Regions from separate parts of the Arthrobacter sp. GW460-12-1-14-TSB2 genome, predicted to be linked through region 1. Evidence: riboswitches for the same ligand, from Rfam matches in the RefSeq annotation. Region 1 holds a riboswitch; the other holds the start of a gene.
What was found. A riboswitch is a leader RNA that binds a small molecule or an ion and turns the genes downstream of it on or off. The one in region 1 is predicted to bind glycine.

Region 1 (3,411 bases):
TACTGGGTGATGGTGATCAGGTCACAGCCGGCCTCGTGCAGGTCCCGCAGGGCCTCGGAGATTTCCTCGCGGGTCTCGCCCATGCCCAGGATCAGGTTGGACTTGGTGACCATGCCCAGGTTCCGGCCCTGGGTGATGACATCCAGGGACCGGTCGTAGCGGAACGCGGGCCGGATGCGCTTGAAGATCCGCGGCACGGTCTCGACGTTGTGCGCGAAGACCTCCGGTTTGGAGTCGCAGATCGCCCCGATGTGCTCGGGTTTGCCGGAGAAGTCCGGGATCAGCAGTTCGACTCCGGTGCCCGGGTTCAGTTCGTGGATCTTGCGGACGGTTTCGGCGTAGAGCCAGACGCCCTCGTCGGCGAGGTCGTCCCGGGCCACCCCGGTCACGGTGGCGTAGCGCAGCGCCATGGCCTGGACCGAGCGGGCCACCTTGGTCGGTTCGAACATGTCCACCGGGGAGGGCTTGCCGGTGTCGATCTGGCAGAAATCACAGCGCCGGGTGCACTCTGAACCGCCGATCAGGAAGGTGGCTTCCTTGTCTTCCCAGCACTCGAAGATGTTCGGGCAGCCGGCCTCCTCACACACCGTGTGCAGACCTTCCTTCTTCACCAGGTTCTTGAGCTGGACGAACTCCGGGCCCATCTGGACCTTGGCCTTGATCCACTCCGGCTTACGCTCCACCGGGGTGGCCGCGTTGCGCTGCTCAATACGCAGCATCTTCCGGCCTTCTGGTGCCAGTGTCATTGTTCTCTTTCCTTCAGCATTCGGCTTTAGCATTCGACGTCAGCATTCGACGACGTTGACGGCGAGGCCGCCCATCGCGGTTTCCTTGTATTTGGAGGACATGTCCCGGCCGGTCTCGCGCATGGTCACGATGACCTCGTCCAGGGACACCCGGTGCGTCCCGTCGCCCCAGAGCGCCATCTTCGCGGCGTTGATCGCCTTCGCGGCCGCGATCGCGTTCCGCTCAATGCACGGGATCTGCACCAAACCGCCGATCGGATCACACGTCAGCCCCAGGTTGTGCTCCATCGCGATCTCCGCCGCGTTCTCCACCTGCGCCGGAGTGCCGCCCATCACCTCCGCCAGGCCCGCAGCGGCCATCGAGGACGCCGAGCCCACCTCGCCCTGGCAGCCCACCTCCGCACCGGAAATCGAGGCCTGCTCCTTGTACAGCACCCCGACCGCGGCCGCGGCCAGCAGGAACTTCACCACCACATCATCCCGGTCCGCCTGCGTGGCCCGATCCATGCCCGGCGCGAAATGCAGCGCGTAATACAGCACCGCCGGGATGATCCCGGCCGCCCCGTTCGTCGGCGCCGTCACCACCCTCCCGCCCGAGGCGTTCTCCTCATTCACCGCCAGCGCGATCAGGTTCACCCACTCCTGCCAGTACTTCGGATCCCGGTACTCCGGATCATGATCCCGGGACTCCTTCAGCAACCGCTCATGCCAGTCCGGGGCCCGGCGGCGGACCTTCAACCCGCCCGGCAACAAACCCTCACGCTTCAAGGACACCGCCACGCACTCCTCCATCACCGCATAAATGTGCAGCAGGCCCGCCCGGATCTCCTCCTCCGACCGGGACGCGCGTTCGTTCACGAACATGATCTCCCCGATCGACAGGCCCTTGGACTGGCACCGGCCCAGCAGCTCCGCCGCAGTACGGAACGGCAACGGCAGTTCCTTCTTCGACTCCTCCAGCTCCTGCTGCGCCGCGTCCTCCCCGCCCTCACGGACAATGAAACCGCCGCCCACCGAGAAAAACGTCGCCGCACGCAGCACCTCACCGGCGCCGTCCGAGACCGTAAACGTCATCCCGTTCGTGTGCCGCGGCAGGACCGTCAACGGCCGCAACACCATGTCCTTCACCCCATACGGGAGCTGCACCGACCCGGCCAGCTGCAGCTTCCCGGACTCCGCGATCGCAGCCAGCCGCTCCTCCACCTCCGCCGGCAGAATCTTCTCCGGATGAAAACCCTCCAACCCCAGCAGGATCGCCGTCATCGTCCCATGACCGTGACCAGTCGCCGCGAGCGACCCATACAGATCCACCCGCAACCCCGCCACCCTCTCAAGGTCACCGGACGCCCGCAACTCCTCCGCGAACACCGCCGCAGCACGCATCGGACCCACCGTATGCGAACTCGACGGCCCAATCCCGATGGAAAAAAGATCAAAGACACCAACAGCCATGGCCGGCGCTCCCTAGTAGCTCACGCGCGGCAGGGCACGGCGGCGCGGACCAGGATGGCGGCCTGCAAACGTGGATGAGGACGGCTGAATCGTCACGAGGAACTCCATAATTCAGGTGGCGCAGGGCGCCACGATGATTCGGGTTCCTCCCCGCTCTGTATTTGACCTGAGAGTTTCCGCGGACCCTGCTGTTACAGCGTGCCGCTTGCACCGTCGGTGAGCCCGGGGACCGGACTACTTTCCAGAGTTGCCTCGCCGCGGCGGTACGTGGGCCTGAGAGATTCCTGGGGAGGATTTGCTCCTACGGCGCCTGCTGAACGTACCGGCAGGACTCTCCCGCCGCAGATCAAAAGCATGTGTCACTTGTCGGTGACACGGCTCACACTTTACTCCGTTGCCGCGATGCCACGCAACAGAGCCACTTCACACGGTCACACTTCCCGTGCCGGCCGCTCCGGAATACCGTCCCGGTACATCACGGTGCTGCGTTTGAAGATCTCGGCATAGACGGAGGACCGGACGGACGTCACCGTCTCCATCTGCCGGAGATCGTCGAGCAGCAGCCGCAGTTCGTCCAGACCGGGCAGAGCCACCTGGGCCAGCACGTCCTCGCCGGAGGCGGCGGCCCAGCGGGTCACCGGAAGGCCGGCCAGGTGCTTCCCCGGCGACTCCGCCGCCTTACCGGAACGGGTCACGGTGATGAGGGACTCCACAGGGAATCCGAGCACTGCGGGATCCACCACAGCCCTGATGAACAGGGCACCGGAGTTGGTCATGGCTTCAAGGCGGCGGCTGACGGTTGCCTTGGAGACCGACAATTCGGTGGCCAGCTCATCCACGGTGGCCCGGCCGTTGCGATGGAGGAGCTCGGCCAGCGACCGGTTCGTTTCATCAAGTGCCTCACCGGGTTGGCCGGTGCGGATTCCGGCCAGCCGGCCGTCCTCGTCGCGGTGGAGCGCGGCGTACTGTTTTTTGTCCAGTACGTCCGGGGTCCAGCCGCTGGGGGTCCGGAAATACTCCAGGAGGGGTGTCATGGAGAAGGACTGCACACCGTCCACCCCGGACAGGCGCCGGTAGAGAAGCCCGCCAAGTTCGTCCGGGGAAAGGAACAGCTCTGCCACGGCCTCGTTCGTGCCGGACAGTGCCGTGACCCACGACGACTCTTCCTGCTCCGCCAGCCACGTGCAGACCCCGCGAAGATTGCGCGGTGCCG
Region 2 (3,411 bases), on a different contig from region 1:
GGCTTCGGGCCGGGTGTCCGGCTGCCGGCAGCGGCAGGGGGCCCGGCCGGACGCGCTGTGAGGTGCCGGGTTGCCGGCGTCGAGGTTGAAGATGAGTTTCCCATGGCAATAACTGTACCGTCTGGACGGTATAGTTAAGAAATGAGCCCGGGCCACCGGGCATGATAGGAACCATGGCCAGAAAACCCGTCGCACGCGAAGCCGTGCTCGACGCCTTTGAATCCCTCCTGATCGAGGTGGGCGAGCGTGCCGCCACGCTGGATGCCGTCGCCAGGCGGGCCGGTGTTTCCAAGGGGGGACTGCTGTACCACTTCCCTAACAAGGAGGCGATGATTTCGGCCCTTCTTGAGCGCATGGACGTGCTGGTTGCACTGGATTTGGGCGCCATGGCGAAGGCTCCGGAGGGAGCGGCGGTCTACTTCATCAGGTCCTCGCTCTGGGCTGATACTCCGCTGGACCGGGTCTTTGTGGCTGCCACGCGGCTCGCCGAAGTGGCGCACAAGGAAACACTGCACCGTTTTGCGGCTGTCCAGGGGAGCTGGCTGGAGCTGCTGGCCGGGGACGTCGGCCCGGCCATGGCAAAGGCCGTGCTGTACATGGGTGACGGCCTCTATTTCAACGCCATGCTGGCCAGCGGTCCCGGTGCCGCCCCGCCCGAAATGAGCGGCGACGTCGACAGCCTGCTGGCCGCCGTCGAGCGGCTCCGGGGTTGACTGCAATGGTGTCCGCGGTCCGCCGCCCGGCAGAGTCGCAACCGGAGCCGTAACGCGGCGTCGGGCTGGGGGGCGGAGTTTGCAGACTGGACTTGCACGTAGGACAATTGCAGCTGTGACTGTTGTCACCGCTAACTAAATATGCCTTTGATCTGCGGCGGGAGAGTTCTGCAAGTAGGTACAAGCAGGCGCCGTAGGAGCAAATCCTCCCCAGGAATCTCTCAGGCCCATGTACCGCCGCGGCAAGGCAACTCTGGAAAGCAGCAGGCTGTCCGTTTGTGCCCCAACCCAGTTGGAGGCAACAACGCCGGACACGCCCTGCTCACCGACGGTGCAAGCGGAGCTGTGCGAAAGCACGGCAACGCGGAAACTCTCAGGTCCAATACAGAGCGGGGAGGAACCCGGACCACTGCGGCGTACCCTGCGCCGCCATTAGTAATGGAGTTCCTTCGTGACGGTTAGTTCAGCCTCCACCACCTTCGTCGATCGGCACATTGGCGCCCGCCGCCAGGCCGACATCGACACCATGCTCAAGTCTGTCGGCTACGACACCGTCGACTCACTGGTAGACACCGCGGTTCCCAACGACATCCGCCAGGACGTCGCCCTCCGCCTTCAGGACGCCCTCAGTGAGGTTGAAGTCCTCGGCGAGCTGCGCAAGCTGGCTGCCAAGAACAAGACGGCCGTGCAGATGATCGGCCAGGGCTACTACGACACCGTGACCCCGCCGGTGATCCGCCGCAACGTCCTGGAATCCCCGGCCTGGTACACCGCCTACACCCCGTACCAGCCGGAAATCTCCCAGGGCCGCCTCGAGGCGCTCCTGAACTTCCAGACCATGGTTCAGGACCTCGTGGGACTGCCCATCGCGAACGCCTCCCTGCTGGACGAAGCCACCGCTGTTGCCGAAGCCGTGCTGATGATGCGCCGCGCCAACAAGAACAAGACCGCCCACGACGGTAAGACCGTCCTCGACGCCGATGTCCTGCCCCAGACCATCGCCATCGTCAAGGGCCGCGCCGAGGCACTCGGCTTCGAGGTTGAGGTTGCGGACCTGTCCCAGGGCCTGCCCGACGGCGACATCAACGGCATCGTGCTGCAGCAGCCGGGCGTTTCCGGCCGGGTGTTCGACCACTCCGCCGTCATCGCCGCCGCCAAGGAACGCGGGGCCCTGGTCACCGTTGCGGCCGACCTGCTCTCGCTGACGCTGATCACGCCTCCGGGCGAGCAGGGCGCGGACATCGCCGTCGGCTCCACGCAGCGACTCGGCGTCCCGCTGTTCTTCGGTGGCCCGCACGCTGCCTACATGGCGGTCCAAAAGGGTCTCGAACGCTCCATGCCCGGCCGCCTGGTGGGCGTGTCCAAGGACAACGCCGGCACCCCGGCATACCGCCTGGCCCTGCAGACCCGCGAGCAGCACATCCGCCGCGAAAAGGCCACGTCCAATATCTGCACCGCGCAGGCACTGCTGGCCATCGTCTCCTCGATGTACGCCGTCTACCACGGCCCCGACGGCCTGAAAGCCATCGCCGAGGCAGTCCACAACAGCGCCCGCACCCTGGCAGCGTCCCTGCAGGGTGCCGGCCTCGAGGTCCTGCACGGCAGCTTCTTCGACACCGTCACCGTCCGCGTCCCGGGCAAGGCCGTTGAAATCGTTGCCGCGGCGGAGGCCAAGGGCATCAACCTGCGCGGCATCGACGCCGACACGGTGGGCATCTCTACTGACGAAACCACGACGCCGGAAATCGTCGCCGCCGTTGCCGCCGTCTTCGGCGCCGAGGTTGCCGGCACCGACGCCGACGCAGGCTTCGCCCTCGAGCCCGCCGTCGAACGTTCCTCGGACTACCTGCAGCACCCGGTCTTCAACACCCACCGCTCCGAAACCCAACTGCTTCGCTACATCCGCAAGCTTTCGGACCGCGACCTCGCACTGGACCGCACCATGATCCCGCTGGGTTCCTGCACCATGAAGCTGAACGCCACCGCCGAGATGGAAGCCATTTCCTGGCCGGAGTTCGCCTCCATCCACCCGTTCGCCCCGGATTCCCAGACCGAGGGCTGGCGTGAACTGATCGAGGGCCTGGAAGCGGACCTCGCCGAGATCACCGGCTACGACCAGGTCTCCATTCAGCCGAACGCCGGCTCGCAGGGCGAACTCGCGGGCCTGCTCGCGATCCGCGGTTACCACCTGTCACGGGGCGATGACCAGCGCAACGTCTGCCTGATCCCGGCGTCGGCGCACGGCACCAACGCCGCGTCGGCCGTCCTGGCCGGCATGAAGGTTGTTGTCGTGGCCACCGCTGCAGACGGCACGATCGACCACGCCGACTTCCAGGCGAAGATCGAAACCCACAAGGACGTCCTGTCCGCGATCATGATCACCTACCCGTCCACCCACGGCGTATACGACGCCGACGTGCGCGAAATCTGCGACTCGGTGCACGCGGCCGGCGGCCAGGTCTACGTTGACGGCGCCAACCTGAACGCGCTGGTGGGCCTGGCCCAGCCTGGCAAGTTCGGCGGCGACGTGTCCCACCTGAACCTGCACAAGACCTTCTGCATCCCGCACGGCGGCGGCGGCCCCGGCGTCGGCCCGGTGGCAGCCAAGGCACACCTGGCGCCGTTCATGCCGGGCGATGCCAACAAGGCCGCACACGAAGCCGGCCACGGAGTTGCGATCTCCGCTTCGCGCTTCGGC

Region 2: another riboswitch for glycine. It lies ahead of gcvP (aminomethyl-transferring glycine dehydrogenase); the one in region 1 lies ahead of AC07YR_RS17205 (L-serine ammonia-lyase).

What each region holds. Positions count from the first base shown of each region.
Region 1 covers NZ_JBWKYC010000015.1:120,191-123,601, reverse strand. Annotated here, with positions in the region: gene lipA (lipoyl synthase) at 1-746, opposite strand, end outside; gene AC07YR_RS17205 (L-serine ammonia-lyase) at 786-2,198, opposite strand; glycine riboswitch at 2,450-2,547, opposite strand; gene AC07YR_RS17200 (Lrp/AsnC family transcriptional regulator) at 2,630-3,411, opposite strand, start outside.
Region 2 covers NZ_JBWKYC010000017.1:79,258-82,668, reverse strand. Annotated here, with positions in the region: gene AC07YR_RS18190 (MFS transporter) at 1-104, opposite strand, end outside; gene AC07YR_RS18185 (TetR/AcrR family transcriptional regulator) at 174-713, shown strand; glycine riboswitch at 862-960, shown strand; gene gcvP (aminomethyl-transferring glycine dehydrogenase) at 1,165-3,411, shown strand, end outside.